4 regions of the Lysinibacillus sp. NPDC097231 genome follow, and region 1 is predicted to be linked to each of the others. Evidence: riboswitches for the same ligand, from Rfam matches in the RefSeq annotation. Region 1 holds a riboswitch; each other region holds the start of a gene.
What was found. A riboswitch is a leader RNA that binds a small molecule or an ion and turns the genes downstream of it on or off. The one in region 1 is predicted to bind cobalamin.
Positions count from the first base shown of each region.

Region 2: another riboswitch for cobalamin. It lies ahead of cobT (nicotinate-nucleotide--dimethylbenzimidazole phosphoribosyltransferase); the one in region 1 lies ahead of ACIQXF_RS13830 (ribonucleoside-diphosphate reductase subunit alpha).
Region 3: another riboswitch for cobalamin. It lies ahead of metE (5-methyltetrahydropteroyltriglutamate--homocysteine S-methyltransferase); the one in region 1 lies ahead of ACIQXF_RS13830 (ribonucleoside-diphosphate reductase subunit alpha).
Region 4: another riboswitch for cobalamin. It lies ahead of ACIQXF_RS19210 (hypothetical protein); the one in region 1 lies ahead of ACIQXF_RS13830 (ribonucleoside-diphosphate reductase subunit alpha).

Region 1 covers NZ_JBIWDH010000021.1:62,961-67,163, forward strand. The annotation lists gene cobS (adenosylcobinamide-GDP ribazoletransferase) at 1-47, shown strand, start outside; gene ACIQXF_RS13810 (histidine phosphatase family protein) at 20-616, shown strand; gene ACIQXF_RS13815 (bifunctional adenosylcobinamide kinase/adenosylcobinamide-phosphate guanylyltransferase) at 568-960, shown strand; gene ACIQXF_RS13820 (ECF transporter S component) at 982-1,476, shown strand; gene ACIQXF_RS13825 (hypothetical protein) at 1,473-2,156, shown strand; cobalamin riboswitch at 2,267-2,457, shown strand; gene ACIQXF_RS13830 (ribonucleoside-diphosphate reductase subunit alpha) at 2,623-4,203, shown strand, end outside.
Region 2 covers NZ_JBIWDH010000001.1:70,790-74,992, reverse strand. The annotation lists gene ACIQXF_RS00430 (alpha/beta hydrolase family protein) at 1-1,147, shown strand, start outside; gene ACIQXF_RS00425 (MarR family winged helix-turn-helix transcriptional regulator) at 1,410-1,859, opposite strand; cobalamin riboswitch at 2,259-2,435, shown strand; gene cobT (nicotinate-nucleotide--dimethylbenzimidazole phosphoribosyltransferase) at 2,551-3,612, shown strand; gene ACIQXF_RS00415 (trimeric intracellular cation channel family protein) at 3,668-4,203, opposite strand, start outside.
Region 3 covers NZ_JBIWDH010000040.1:32,885-37,087, reverse strand. The annotation lists partial or broken gene metE (5-methyltetrahydropteroyltriglutamate--homocysteine S-methyltransferase) at 212-1,645, opposite strand; cobalamin riboswitch at 1,828-2,006, opposite strand; gene ACIQXF_RS19640 (CPBP family intramembrane glutamic endopeptidase) at 2,167-3,045, shown strand; gene ACIQXF_RS19635 (TetR/AcrR family transcriptional regulator) at 3,281-3,853, shown strand; gene ACIQXF_RS19630 (DUF5367 domain-containing protein) at 3,870-4,203, shown strand, end outside.
Region 4 covers NZ_JBIWDH010000039.1:6,732-10,934, reverse strand. The annotation lists gene ACIQXF_RS19220 (methyl-accepting chemotaxis protein) at 1-771, shown strand, start outside; gene ACIQXF_RS19215 (hypothetical protein) at 1,302-1,826, shown strand; cobalamin riboswitch at 2,259-2,442, shown strand; gene ACIQXF_RS19210 (hypothetical protein) at 2,688-3,449, shown strand; gene ACIQXF_RS19205 (GTP-binding protein) at 3,747-4,203, opposite strand, start outside.

The DNA.
Region 1 (4,203 bases):
AAGGGATGGAGGTAGTATTGTGGGTGACATTGTTATTGTGCGCTTAATGAGGCATGCACCGACAAAGGAGAATTTGGAAAAGCGTTATATTGGCTGGACCGATTCACCGTTAGCGGATACATCTTTGCTTAGAGTTGTAGATAAAGCTGTGACAAAGGTGTATGGTAGTGATTTAGTGCGCTGTAAAGAAACGGCTGCCCATTATTTTCCGAACGCTATTTACGTGTCAGATGGTAGATTCCGAGAGTCCAATTTTGGAGAATTTGAAGGGAAAACGTATGAGGAATTAAAATCTGATCGTCGTTATTGTGCCTGGTTAGATGATCCCATACTCACACCACCGCCAGAAGGGGAAGGCTTTAATGCATTTTGTCAGCGTGTGATAGAAGGGTTTGGTGCATTACCAAAGGATCGAGATGACTATCATCTTGTTGTTCATGGTGGCGTTATTCGAGCACTGCTTGTGGCCTTTGCACCGACGGAACAACCATTTTGGTCGTACAATGTACCACATGATAAAATGTTTACCTTAACGTTTTCGAGAATGGCTTGGGAGGAGGGAACAAGATGCATGTCTTTATTGGAGGAGCCTATAATGGAAAAACCGATTATGTGATGACATTGCTTGCTGATCAAAAGGTTGAGCTAGCAGATGGCTATATTCCTAATGAGACTCCTGAATGTGATGTACTAGTGATTAAAAACATAGAGAAGTGGCTTGTGACACAAAACCTAGACAATGATGAAGCACTTGTCAAAACTATTTTGACGACACTAAAGGCTCTTGAAGAAAATTGTACACTGTATATTATTGTGACCGATATGGGACGAGGCGTTGTGCCGATAGAAAAACAGGCACGATTATTACGTGATACTTGCGGGCGATTGTACCAGGCTTTATTTGCAGAAGCTGAAAGTGTCGTGCGCATTTGGTACGGTATTGGGGAACACATTAAATAAAATCAGAAAAGAGGAAATGGAATGGATCGACAAAGATTAAGGAAATTGACGCTCACTGCTATGGTAGCGGCCATTTGTGCTGTTGGGGCTGTGATTAAAATTCCAACATTTATTTCGACTGCTGCGCTGGACTCTGCTCCTGCATTTTTAAGTGTTGTATTTTTATCACCATTATTAGCGGGAGTTGCAGGTGTCATTGGGCATTTTATTACAGCACTAACTACTGGCTTCCCACTGGGACCACTGCATTTGATTATTGCAACGGAAATGTTTATAGTAGTTTGGGTCTTTGGGGTGATGCATAACAAAGGCATGCATTTCTGGAAATGGCCTGTCGCACTTTTTTTAAATGGCGTGGTAGCACCATTACCATTTTATTTTATCATTAGTCCGGCATTTTACTGGGCATCACTGACTAGTCTGCCATTGGCAACACTTATTAATTTAGTCATTGTTGCCATTGTGATGCCGATTCTCTCTAAAGTGTTTGTACGTAAGGACGGGCGAGTACATTGAGAAATGCTGTAAAAATAGGCGAGCTCATTGCTACTACAGATAATGCTGCAGCAATTGGAGAAAAGCCACAAGATGTAGTGTCAGCTCCAGATAAACTCACAGCTTACTTCACAGCACGTGTTACATTTTTAGAGCAGCTTGCTGCAAATGCTTTACCATCGCATATTTTACTAGCTAATTTTTCTGGAGAGGCGGCATGGTCTCGTTATGTGGCAGGGATTCGGCAGGTTTTTGATGAGGCTAATCTTAAATGCCCGCAGATAGATGGAAGTACGGAAACCAATATGCCAACCTTACAATCTGCTTTATCGATTACAATGCTTGGTGAGCCGCAAATCCGTACACACTATGAGCCTGAACACCTTATTTGGTATACATATGGATTGCCACTTGTAGGCAATGAAATCCTTGCACAGCCTGAGGATGTTGCACAGCTTCAGCCTATTTATCAGGCATGGCAAGGGGAAATCGTTCAGCAAGTATGGCCAGTTGGCTCAAAGGGGCTGCAAGGAGAATTTACCCGACTTTTTGGCGAGCAACGGGTCGAAAGCTCGTTAGATGTGAAAAAAACGGCAGGGCCATGTGCAGTCGTTTTACTCGGAATACATCCAGAAAAAGAGCGGCTGGCACAAAAAAATTTTCCTAGAAATTTTGAGAAACTACGTAAAACTGCATGGTAATAGGGCTTGCTTCGAGAAAAAGTAACGCTTTAAAAATTGCAAGGGGCAAAACGCCTATTGCAACAATAAACACAATATGTTAGATTTGTTTAGGAGTTAAAACACAATATATAGTATTTTGGACAAAAGGTACCAATGTGGTTTAAAAGGGAATTCGGAGAAAGAGTCATCTTAAGCCGAAGCTGTCCCCGCAACTGTAAGTGCTGACAAATGATTAAAGAAGGCCACTGTTTTCGGACGGGAAGGCAATCATTTGGAGGAGGCATGAGCCAGGAGACCTGCCAGGTTGTTCAAGACAGCAACACATTCTTCGGGGATTGAGAAGTGGAGGCGAGAGATTTGCTCACTTCTTTGTGTGCATGTCCTTCATTTCCATTTCCGATTTTACAGCGATCACGCAACCGATACATGTTGCATGATCGCTTTTTTGTGTGTTGTCTGAAGAAAGAAAGGGAGAGAATGTTACATGACAATTCAAATCGAACAGCAAATGACTAAGCTAAAGAAAAGTTACACGGAGGATGAACTTGAAAGTTTTGTAAGGTTATCGGATCGATGGCTACGAAAAAACGAAAATGCCACATTTGAAGCATGGGCCGATGCGATGATTTTACAAACGCTTAGCCTAATTGATGAAGAGGAGCCGTACTGGACATTTGTGGCAGCGAAAATCTATTTAGAAAAATTATATGATCAGTTTGCCATGCGCCGAGGTGTTGCCGTAAAGGATGTTTATAAGGTTTTCCCAGCACAATTAGCACGTTATACAGAGGCTGGTTTATATCATGAAAGCCTAACAACCAAATATAGTGAGCAGGAGCTTCAGGAACTCGCTTCTTTTTTAGAACAAAGTCGAGATGAATTGTTTACGTATATTGGCTTAAAAACATTAATGGATCGCTATGTTGTCCGTGATTACACGAAAACACCAGTGGAGCTACCCCAGGAACGTTGGATGGTCATTGCGATGACACTTATGCAGGATGAAACAGAAAATCGTTTGGAAAAAGTACGAGAATCTTATTGGGCAATGAGCAATTTATTTATGACGGTAGCAACCCCGACCCTATCGAATGCAGGGAAAACACATGGTCAGCTTTCTAGCTGCTTTATCGATACAGTCGATGATAGTTTACAAAGCATCTATGACACAAATACCGATGTGGCAACCTTATCGAAATACGGAGGTGGCATTGGCGTGTATATGGGCAAAATCCGTAGCCGAGGCTCTTCCATTAAAGGCTTTAAAGGTGCATCGAGTGGTGTCTTACCTTGGATTAAACAGCTGAATAATACAGCCGTGTCAGTAGATCAACTAGGACAAAGACAAGGAGCTATTGCCGTATATCTAGATGTTTGGCATAAGGATGTCTTTACGTTTTTAGATTTACGCTTAAACAATGGGGATGAGCGTCTGCGTGCCCACGATATTTTCACAGGGCTTTGCTTACCTGATTTATTTATGGAGGCTGTGGAGGCACGTGGAGACTGGCATTTATTTGACCCACATGAAGTACGAGAGGTGATGGGCTTCTCATTAGAGGATTTCTACGATGAGACAAAAGGTGACGGTTCCTTCCGTGCAAAGTATGCAGAATGCCTTGCCAATCCATTATTAAGTCGTGAAGTCGTACCAGCTATCGATATTATGAAGCGTATTATGCGCTCCCAGCTAGAAACTGGCGTACCGTTTATGTTCTATCGTGATGAAGTAAATCGCATGAACCCGAATAAGCATGAAGGGATGATTTACAGCTCGAACCTGTGTACAGAGGTCTTTCAAAATATGTCACCGACAGAATTCGAATCAATTACTCTAGAAGACGATGTTATCGTGACACGTCGCAAGCCAGGAGATTTCGTTGTATGTAACCTATCTTCAATCAATTTAGGCAGAGCTGTACCGGCTGGTGTCCTAGAACGTTTAATCCCAATTCAAGTACGCATGTTAGATAACGTTATTGCCTTAAATACAATTCCAGTGAAGCAGGCAGAACGCACGAATTTGCGTTACCGCGGCATTGGACTTGGCACATTTGGCTGGCAT
Region 2 (4,203 bases), on a different contig from region 1:
TGGTTTAGTCATTGTCATGCCTGTATTTCAACTTCCAAAGCCAACAGGTCCTTTTGAAGTAGGTATGAACTCAAGGTATTTGATAGATGAATCCAGACACGACTTAGAACAAAAAGATCGAGAATTAATGATACAAATATGGTATCCAGCAGAGGTGAAAGATGATACGAAGGATATTCATTATGAATCCTTTCCTTACGAAGAATGGTCAGGAACGATGGAATTCATTTTTTCTGTTCCTCGCTCTGTATTCGAGTATTTGAAGTATGGGCAAACTAACAGCATAAAAGATATAGCAGTATCCAAACAAGAAGTTAACTTTCCGGTTCTTTTATTTTCTCATGGATTTGGCAGTACTAGATTGCAAAATTTTTCCCAAATGGAGGAGTTGGCAAGTTATGGATACGTTGTTGTCAGCGTTGATCATACGAATGATGCAGCCTATACGAAGTTCCCAGATGGACGGGAAATCATGAATCAAACAGACGCATATTCTTATTCATTTAATATTGAAGATGAGAAAGATGTTAAAATGCGATCAAAAGATATGAGCTATGTTCTAGATCATTTAACAACGATAAATGATCAGGATCCTCATGGTTTGTTTACTGGAAAGATGGACATGGGTAGAATTGGTATATTTGGACATTCGTATGGAGGTTCAACAGCTGCTCAAGCATTGTTGGATGATAGCAGGATTTCTGCAGGAATCAACATAGATGGGCCTTTACATGAACCAGTGGCTAGCTCAGGATTTGAACAACCATTTATGTTTATTTTAGATGAAGATTATCTCTATATATCCGATGAAGAAATTCAATATACGAATATCACCCGGGAGGAATTTCAAAAGTATCACGATAAAATTACAGAGCTTGCTGATTTTCACTATAAAGAGGGAATAAAGGGAGATACTTTTATGCTTACTTTTATAGCAGGAGATCATTATACTTTTACAGATTTCCCTTTTCTATCTCCTTTATTATCATGGAATATTGATATAAATCAATTCCATCAAGTTATGAATTGGTACATATTAGCTTTCTTTGACCACTATGTGAAAGGAGAAGAGCCTAATCCATTGCTTAAGAAAGAGAAAATGGAGGATAAGTTTTACTATTATAAAACCAATATTAAAAATGATTGACAGAATATAATAATGAGCATACAGTTAAGTTTATCAAACTAAATAAATGTATCTACACGTATTTTGTTATAAAAAGCAAGCAAGCAGGGAAGTTAAATTAACGAGAAATTTGTTCTAAAATAAGCTCACCAGAGTTGCATATGATTGTTTCAAAATTTAAACACGTCGAAAAGAAAAACTCCTTTATAATAGATGGAGAGGTGATTGCTTGTCCAAATCTATTATAAAGGAGACCTTATGGGTAAAAACTTCACTAGTTATCTTAACTTCCTTGGTTATTTTTAGTCCCGACAATCTTATTTAATGTATCAAGAACATTATTTAACTCTTTTAAGCTTACTTTCGAGTAATATTTTTCTACAAGAATGTTGTCAATTTTTTTAAGAAGCTGACGAAACTCTTGCCCCCTATCCCCAAGATAAATAAAGGTCTCTCTACGGTTTATTGAATTTTCTTGACGATATATCATTTTCATTTCTTCAAGCTTTGAAATTACTTGGCTGACCGCACTTTTAGAAATATCAAAATGATTTGCAATATCTTTAGCAATTACCGGCTCATTGTGAATAATATAAGACATTATAATTTCTTGTTGAGGAGTTAAGTGAAAGTTCTCTAATTCCTCAACCTCTTTTGTTTCTTGTAAAACTAACAACCTGAATTGTTCGAATTTTTGATTAATTTTGTCTGTAATAATTAAATAATCATGCACTGATTTATCATCCCTAATTCATTTTAAAGGTTTATAATTAAGTTAATATTACTTAACTATTATATATTTGTCAATTATTAAGGATATTCGGAAAATATGAAAAAAATTTAACTAACTCTAATCATATTTATTTAAATAGAACTTTATACAATCGATCCATTACGTGATAGTGAGTTAAAATATTTAGCCCCTCTTGTCTCCGTTGATTGTTGAACCGCTTGGATAAATTTGCTTTTATATTGTATGTAGTACTAAGGAATGGTTGATATCCAGATTTTCTTTGCCAGAAAATCTTTAAAATTAATTGTGACAATGGATGTATGTAACTCAGCAATGGAAAGAAATATATAATTTCACTAATCCATTGACACTAAAAACACTTTGTCGTAAATTTAAAATAATTGCATAAAAGCATTAGGTGCCCATTGCGGGAGAATAGGGAATGAAGTGAAAAGCTTTAGCGGTCCCACCACTGTAAAAGGGAGTTTCATAGAGAATGCCACTAGCAAAGTTCTGGGAAGGTTCTATGAAATGTTGAAATTGAGCCAGGAGACCTGCCTAATTGCTTCGTATTATATAGACGATGGAAAAGTCTGTAGTTTATTTGTTATGAAATAAACTACAGGCTTTTTATTTTTTTCTCTAAATCATTCTTCGAGTAACAAGGGCAAAAAAGAAAGGGGAAATTTTCATGCAATTATTACAACAGACGATTCAAAACATTCAAAGTACTGACTACAAAATGATGGAAAAAGCAAGGGAACGCATTGATGCGCTTTGCAAGCCTCCTAGCAGCTTAGGGAAATTGGAGTCTCTTGCAGTGCAACTATCAGGAATTACAGGTGAACTATTTCCTACGATTGATAACAAAGCAATTATTGTCTGTGCGGCAGATCATGGTGTTTGTGATGAAGGGGTGACCTCAAATCCACAAAATGTGACGGTCTTTCAAACATTAAATTTTCCAAGAGGAGGAACAGGTGTCTGTGCTGTAGCGAAAATAACAAATGCAAAAATTGTTCCGGTAGACGTTGGTGTAAAAGAGGAGATTCCGCATGATGCTGGTGTCATCATAAAAAAGATTAAATATGGAACGGACAATATGGCAAAAGGTCCTGCAATGTCTAGGGAAGAAGCCATTCAATCAATTGAAGTAGGAATTGAGGTAGCTACAGAAGAAATAAAAAAAGGAGTCAATGTACTTGGGACAGGTGAAATGGGGATTGGTAATACAACACCGAGTGCTGCAATATTATCGGTCCTTCATGGTTGTCATCCACTTGAAGTGACAGGATTTGGTGCAGGTGTTGGGCCAGGGGGCATTGAGCATAAAGTAGAGGTCATTCACAATGCCATTCTATTAAACAAACCAAATCGCGAGGATGCTATTGATATTCTTGCAAAAATTGGTGGCTTAGAAATCGGCGCTATGGCAGGAGTCGTACTTGCCGCTGCGGCAAACCGCAAACCTGTTGTTATTGATGGTTTTATTTCTACCATTGCTGCCCTTATTGCCTACGAGTTAGAGCCAAAAGTAAAAGACTATATCATTCCATCTCATGCCTCTGAAGAACCAGGTGCTAAAATTGCTGCTGAATTACTTGGAGTTGAACCAATGCTTCATATGAATATGCGATTGGGAGAAGGCTCTGGTGCAGCTTTGGCCTTTCCTATTTTAGATGCAGCTTGCTCTATGATGAAAAATATGGCTACATTAGAGGAATCTATGGCTTTATTAAATCATTGCAGATAATGTATTTTTCATCAGTATGAAAAAATAAGCCCAAATCGCTATTTGGGCTTATTGGTTATGCTCGATTCAATTTCCGCAATGGCAAACGCCATTTCTTCATATATGAAAGTATTCTCAATGCTGTTATCACACCAAATAATACATATAAATAAATATCCCCTGACATCATTTCAAGCCCTACGATTAGCCCTGCTAGTGCTGCCCAAACACCATAGACTTCATCACGGAGTACTAATGGTTTTCGTCTAGCCAATAAATCTCGAACAATTCCACCACCGGAACCAGTTAAGACAGCAGCGACAATAACTGCACTAATAGGCATGTCGAGCTTCACTGCATAGAGGGCACCCTGAATGGCAAATGCCGATAAACCAATGGCATCTGTGAAGTTTCCCCAGCGATGCCAATGCTGAATAAGATGGTGTGGAAAGATAAAAAATATTGTAATCGCCGCCAGGGCAATTTGAAACATCATATCCTGTCCCCATAACGTTGTAACAGGCAGGCCTATGAGTAAGTTACGTATTGCTCCTCCACCAAAGGCAGTGACAATACCGAGTATATATACACCGAATAAATCGTATTCTTCCT
Region 3 (4,203 bases), on a different contig from region 1:
ATTATACCATAGTATCTGGTATAATTGAGTATTTCTACCATCTAAGCGTCTGTTTGACTAGTCTATCCATCGCTTCGACCACGTTATCGTCTCTTTCAACCCTGCTACCTTCGCTTAAATTTCTTCTGTAGTTGCCACTTCACTTTTACTATAAAAATTTCTGCCGAATAAAAAGTAAAACCTGACCTCTAAAAAGAAGTCAAGTTTCTTCTTAAAGTATCAATTGTTGGACTTGTTGTCGGAGAGTTTTTGCTGCAGCTACCATATGCGCCAGTGCTGCAACTGTTTCTGATTCCTTCCTTGTTTTTAAACCACAGTCAGGATTCACCCAAAATTGATTTTTTGATAAAACCTGTAAGCTATCCTGCATAATACTCAGCATCTCTTCTTCACTCGGTACACGTGGACTATGAATGTCATAAACGCCTAGCCCAATCCCTTTTTCATATGGATTGACTTGCAGAGAAGAAATCAGCTCGCCATGGCTCCGTGACGTTTCGATTGAAATAACATCAGCATCCAATGCACTAATTGGCTCGATAAAATCATTAAACTCACAATAGCACATATGTGTATGAATTTGTGTTTCATCCTTCACATTAGATGTAGCAAGTTTAAAAGCATTCACTGTCCACTCTAAGTAAGCTCCCCAATTTTCTTTACGAAGTGGCAAGCCCTCTCGTAATGCTGGTTCATCAACCTGAATAATTGAAATACCCGCAGCTTCTAGTGCTTCCATCTCTTTTCGAAGTGCCAAAGCAATCTGATATGATACATCCTTCCGTGAAATATCATCTCGTACAAAGGACCAATTTAAAATTGTCACAGGACCTGTGAGCATCCCCTTTACATAGCGATTCGTTTGGCTTTGGGCATAGGCTGTTTCTTTGACTGTCATTGGTGCTTCCCATGCAACGTCACCGTAAATAATCGGTGGCTTCAAACAGCGAGATCCATATGATACAACCCATGCTTTCTCCGTAAATGCAAAACCTGTAAGTTTTTCCCCGAAATAATACTCAACCATATCTGTGCGCTCAAATTCACCGTGTACAAAAACGTCGATATCTAGTTCCTCTTGAATAGTAATCCAACGCTTTGTCTCTTGCTCGACAAACGCTGCATAATCCTCATTAGAAAGTTGTTTCTTTCGCCATGCACTTCGTATACGTTTGACTTCGTCTGATTGCGGAAAACTCCCAATTGTTGTCGTTGGGAACAACGGTAATTGTAAGGCTAGTTGCTGATGTCAATTGTAAAGATTGTCCCTCATATTCTTGCACAATATAATGATAGTTTGTATTAAACCATTTCGTCATTTCACTAGCCACGGCTTCTTTACTACCGCGAGCTACCCCATAGTATGTTTGTAAATCAACTTTGCCACCCTGCCAATGCGCTTTGGAACTAAGCCAAACATCATTGCCGTATCCAACACTCTGTCATAAAGTGTGAAATCTCCAACAGTTATCATGTCTATGCCGAGGCGAAGCTGCTTGTTTATTCGAGCTAGGCGAATATCCTTTAAATGCTGTAAAAATTCATCCTCTGAAAGCTCATTTTTCCAAAAAGCCTCTAAAGCCTTTTTCCATTCGCGATCCTCTCCGATATACGGATAACCAACTGTAGTACTTGTATACGCCATATTAATCTCTCCTATCATTAAAAATAAAAAAAGCCACTCTCCTTTTTTGGAAAATGGCTGTCATTGCATATCAAAATTAGCTATCAAGAAACAATACGAAATCATTTCAAAATATCGTATTATTCATTGTCGCACAGGGCCGATACGGTCACATCTCACCACCTATTTCCACGTAGGTATTTGGTGTGTACTAGATATTGGCAGGTCTCCTGGCTTCTCATCAACACGCCTCACAGCCTTCCCAGTTTCCCAGTGGCAATTGTGATTTGCTCCGATTTACAGTTGCGGGACAGCGTCGGATTTGCACCGACTTCCCTTTTAAACCAAACTTTCATTTGGCACCAACTCTTACACAATATTTAATTATGTTTTACTATAACATATATTTTTCTGAAAAGTAGATTTATTTTCAGATTTGTTTGATTCAAAATACATCTAAATCATATAGTAATTTAAAAAAAGTCAGTGACCCTTTGCTCAAGGCTTGGGTATGAAAAACTTTTTTAAAAGGAGAATAGAAAATGAACTTAAAGAAAATATTAAATTCTCGACCATTGCTCTCTTTCTTCGTCATGTCATATGTGTTCTCATGGATTACATTAATTCCATTTATCTTATCGCAATGGAACATTTTGCCCAACACTAGTGCTTTTAGTATTTTTTTCACACTTAATTCGTTTGTAGGTCCTTTATTAGCTTCTTATATCATGCATCGCACTATTGGAGGTAAAGAATCCTGGAAAAATGTACTGAAAAAATTAATACAAGTTAAGGTTAAATTTAGATGGTATTTATTCATTTTCATTGGTATTCCTGCTGTGATGTTTCTAGGAATAATTATTTTAAACGGTGGAACAATACCGAGCTTCCACAACCTGACATCTTCATACTTTGTTAGTTATCCAATACTATTTATTCTTATTTTCTTTTTTGGTGGACCATTGTCTGAAGAAATAGGTTGGCGTGGCTTTGCCTTACCACGAATGCAATTAAGATATGGGGCATTAAAGGCATCTTTATTCATTGGAGTTCTATGGGCCTTGTGGCATTTACCTCATTTCTTAACAGTTGCACAAAAGGGAGGACCCGGAACTGAGTTATCTATTTTTTATATCAATTTACCGATCTTTATCTTGTCGTGTATAGCTATTTCAATCATCTTTACTTGGGTTTTCAATCGTACTCAAGAAAACCTATTTATTGTTATCTTGCTACACACCAGTTTAAATACCTTTAGTACAATTCAGCCATATCTATCAAGACCCCTTTTGACTAAAACAGATTTGCCTTTCTTAATAGGGGTTGCATTTCTAGCTCTTCTAATTCTGATCTTTACCCGCGGTACTCTTGGATATATACAGAACAGCAATATGTTACTCGTTAAAGACATTCAAAAGTAAACAAGACTTTCCTTCAACTAGTTAAAAATAGTAACGAAAATTAGACTATGAATAGTTGTTGGAAAATAATATGATCCAGCATTTTTCATACTTCTCTCTTTATAATTAAGACCAAGAAGGCGAAGAAATGCCATATCTTGGTCTTAAAGCTAAAACAAACTTGTAAATAGTGGGATATTATGTTATTTTATAGTTAGTTATCCAACTAACTAATATCAAAGGAGATGTAAAACAAATGGCAAAACCTACTGGTATCGAAAAGTCAGATTTATTAACTGCTGCCAAGCAAAGTTTAGTAGAAAAAGGAATTGAAAAATTCACCTTAAAAGCTGTTGCTGAGCAAGCTGGTGTAACACAAGGAACTATTTATTATCATTTCAAATCAAAAGAGCAAATAATTCTCGAAATTGTCCAAGACATTTGTAAAAATTCTTGGGAGGAAATTCTGACGACCGATCATCAAATGATTCAATCTGCACTTCTCTCTGCAAAAAGTCGATATGAAAATGATGCTTTTTATCATAAATTATTTTTCACTTTATTCGTCTTTGGCTTTACCAACCCGACAATAAAGCAGCAAATTGGACAAATTTTAGAGGCTGAAAATGAACATTTATGTAACGTTTTAAAGAAATTATGGGTTACATCACCAATCGATGGCGTGTCAATGGAAACTTGGAGCATTTTCTTCAACGCCCTTATCGATGGCATAGCTATACAAGTGATGATTCGGAACGATTTCGATGTAGATGCATTCTATCAGCAATTAGAAACGATCCTTCAGACTTTACATCGTCTAGGAAAATAACTGAGGAGGAACCACAATGCCATTCTTTTTATGCTGGGGTTTTGGAATTTGGCTTTTAGCAAGTGCTATATTTCGATTAGTAGGGCATTACTTTTTTACTTTTGAAGAACCTTTCCTCATGATCGCTACTTACATTTTAGCTATTCCACTCGTTTGGATAGCGACAATACCTATTTATTCTTTGAAAAAGATAAAGGGTACAGCGCGATTACTGGCTGCTATCTGTATCGTCTTTCCTGGAATGCTCATCGATGCAGTCGTATTATTAGTTTTCGATAATGTTTTTCCGAGTTTATCGAATGATTTAGATCGTTATTTCGCCTCATGGGTTTTATGGGCCTATTCTCTAA
Region 4 (4,203 bases), on a different contig from region 1:
AGTGCTATTTCTATGCAAGAAACCGCTGATGGTATTGAACGTATTACCGTAGCAACGCAAGATGTTTTTGATCATGCAAAAGAAGCCAATGAAATTGCAGGCAATGGAGCAGAAATATTACATGTCGCTAAAAATCAAATGCAGTTTATCTCAACTTCTACCGAAAAAACGAGCGAATTGATGCAACAATTATCAAACAAAATGACCGAGATTAAATCCATGACCGATATGATTACGGGCATTACAGATCAAACAAATTTGCTAGCATTAAATGCGGCGATTGAAGCTGCACGTGCTGGAGAGCATGGGAAAGGCTTTGCAGTGGTAGCGGAGGAAGTTCGTAAATTAGCAGAGCAATCGAAGGATTCAGCTATTCAAATAGTCGATTTAATAGTCGGTATTGAAACTGATACAAAGCAAGTAGCATCATCTGTAGAAGGAGATTTGAAAAATGTACAACAGGGCGTCTACGTCATCGACGAGGCAACAAAATCATTCGGTACGATCTCTTTACATGTTAGTAAAATGACGAGTCAGCTAGAGGATATTTCTGCAACAGCTGAGGAGCTTACAGGTAGCGCTCATGAGGTTACAAAACTAGTAACAACGATTGCCAATGGAATGGATACATTGTCTAATTATACAGAAGTTGTTTCACAGTCAGTGGATGAGCAAAGTGCCTCCATGCATGCAGTCAATTTGGTATCACAAGACTTATGTGTACAAGCCGAAAATTTACAAAAGCTTACACATCGATTTAAAGGACAATAAAAACATTTAAATGGGCTATTTTGCAGAGATTCATTTTCTGCGGAATAGCTTTTTAAAGTGCAATATTTCTATTTAAAAACGTATTTAACCACTTTTCTAATTATTTACTGAGGAAAGTGGTTTTTTGTATAAGGGGTTTCGTTAATTGATCTACCATTAATACTAATAATCTATAGAAAATGCAGCGCAGTAGGTTCGATTTATATCTAAACATGAATGAGGTAGGTGACATTATTTACAAGAGGTAGCTATACGCAAAGATTGTTTCAAGCAATAACGCGTTAGAAAATTCCCTGTCTGTCTTATAATTGGTATAATATTGTAAATGTAAAAGGGTGGGGGAATTAAAATAGAAATTAATTTTAAAAGCTTTTTGAGAGACAATGATATTCAAATAGCTATGGAACACGGAGATATCACATCGAAAGAATTGACCATGTTTATTATTTCGGCTGTTTTCGTATAGATTGTTGGAGCCAGTATTATATAGGAATTATTCAAGTGACGATTCAAGAAATGAGGAATACTAGATGACAAAAACGTTAGTTGACAAGGCAAAGAGTATTTTAGAAGGAATCGAAATTGGATTTTTTGATACAGCTAAAAATTGGAATGTAGATAATTATGATGAGTATTATAAATATTTTTCACATCCAGATTTTGAAGTAAGAAAGTATTCCCTTCTTATTTTTGCTGCTGGTCTTGGTAATTGGCATATAGGTTCAGCCAATATCTTTCGCCCCATTGAAAAAAAAGAAAAGTGGTTCAATTCGTTTAAAGACAAGATGTATTATTTCGAAGATTACGTTAGGTCGTTTATAGACAATAGAGAAGCCATTAAACAAGAGTTTCCCATTTTACATAACGCAATTGCACTTTATTTAATCCGGTTAGATAATGAAAAGCGTTTTGAATATATTTTTAGTTCGGTTGATAAGCAATTGTTCATTGTACTTAGACAAGTGTTAATTGATTCAGGACTTGAAGTAAAACATCAATATAACTTTAATGACCTCTTAAGAGAAGTAGGGCTTCCAACTTTTTTTAAAAATTAATTGAGAGGGGCAAATTCTTTGGAATTTGAAGGGAGTTTAAAATTTCTAGATGAAAGGATTGATAATCAAGTTAGTGTATTGATTGTATTTGGTTTGATTTCCATTTCATTATTCACTGGCTTATTAAACTAACGGACAGCTTTAGTTTAAGAAGATAGCATAACTAGAAGCAACAAACTTTGAGAAAACTTTCTCATCAACTCGAGGATTCCGACTTCCAATCGGCATTTGATTCCCACTATATTAAGCAAGAAGTAAAAAACACCTCACGCTTGTAATATAAGTGGCGGATAGATTGAATAGATAGCAAACTAGGGTTACTCTTAAATGAGTATCCCTTTTTTTGACTTTTAGTAGAGTACATATTACAATGTAAACCAATAGTTAAAGAAGAATAGTTTGTCTACTATTTTTCAGGTCAATTTGACAACTTAATAACGTGTAATAATAGGTGTAAATTGCGTGCAATTTACTGAAAAGGGAAGTCGGTGCAAATCCGACACTGTCCCGCAACTGTAAATGTGAGTGACTTTTCGGATACCACTGTCTATAGACGGGAAGGAGAAAAGAAGCGTTGACCATAAGTCAGGATACCTGCCTATTATGAGTACACACCATAACCCTACGAGGAATAGGAGGTGGCATGTTGACAAAACAGAATGCTCTGTTTGTCACAGTACGTCAAACGCCCAAAATAGAAGAAGTTACTTGGATACGTTCCAATACTTTTAGATTTGGGCATTGTTTGACAATCTGTGATGAATGATAAAGATAATATGAAGGATTTCCTCTAATTGTAGGAAATCCTTTTTTTATTGATAACTTCCGTTTTTAAAATATGTACGAAAAGAGGATGCACATATGACGAATATTCATGTATGGTCAGCGCAGGAAACACAAAATGGGGATATGAAAATTTGTAAGCAGCCACGCACAGAAGTTGCCAAGCAAATAAAAACGAGAATGGTAGTCGAATCACTTATCGATCAGCTATTAGCAACTGGACTGATTAGTAACGAGCGACTATTTGAACAAATTTTATATAACAAGGACATTATTTGGATTCAGAATGAAGGTTTTCAGGGTCATCTTTTTGCCAAAGCAGATATTACAAATCAACTAAAAACGAAAACGAATAGCTTTATGATGTATATGCCCACAAATCCGATTGTTTATGAGGTAAACGGGGAGGCCTATCATTTAATCACACGTATCGATTCGACTCGTGCTAAACCAAATTTAGAACGGCTTTCGTTAGAGCCCAAGCCCATACTAAGTGCCGCTCGCGTCAATGATTTACTATGCTCGATCGTTATGCGCTTTTATGAAACCTATTTGGCAGATTTATCACGAATCACTCAAGACGACAAGCTAATCAATTTGGTAGAGCGAGAGTATAAGCAATTTTTACAAGCGGTGAAAGAATTAAATGCTGTCCATTTAAACTGGCATCCGCGTGGTAACGGGCATGAGCTACTGCTGGAATTGATTAATAATTTGCAACTTTTGAAAACTCGACCGGGCAAGGTATTAATAGATTTTTACAATTCTCATATCTATGCCGTTGTCGAACCTTCCTATCACTTTTTCAAACAAACAAAGCAAACTGTAAAAGCTTTGTAATAAAAGATTTACAATACTCGCGGAGTAGGGATGAATGTAGGGATGAATCCCCGCGGAGTGAAGGTGAAATACCCGCGCGTCAGCAAAGAATACCCGCGAAGTGAAGAGAAATACCCGCGCGGAAGGGAAGAATACCCGCGAAGTGAAGAGAAATACCCGCGCGTCAGTAAAGAATCCCCGAGAAGTGAAGGGAAATACCTGCACGCAAGCAGAATCCCCGCTGAGCAGAGGCAAAAACCCGCCCCACCAGCAAAAAACTGTACTTGATTCAATTCATCAAGTACAGTTTTTTTTGATTTATTTCAGGCAATGCATTGCTGCTTGCGCTTCATCCCACGGAACGGAGTAGCCCTTGCCTTTTGCGCAAAAAATACTAGAGGACGAATACTCAGGATCGGCATTTTTATCGTAGCCAATTTGGGTAATAATTTCTTCTGTATTATGGCACGCATCATAGCCATCAAATTGTAGAGAGAGTGCACCTTTACCATTGGTGTAGGCAGCAAAGGTTGTGCTGTAGCTCATAAATGTTGCGACAGGGGCACGGCCCGTTAAAGTTACATCATTTTCTGTGATGATTGGCGTGCCAAATGTACCTGATGCTTGCTGGATATCGGTCATCATGCGACCGATAAAATCACTAGGGGCTTTGAGCTTAAAGCGGTAATAAGGCTCTAGTAGCACATTTTCTGCTTGTTCAAGTCCTTGTCGTAATGCACGGAAAGTGGCCTCTCGAAAATCGCCACCTTCTGTA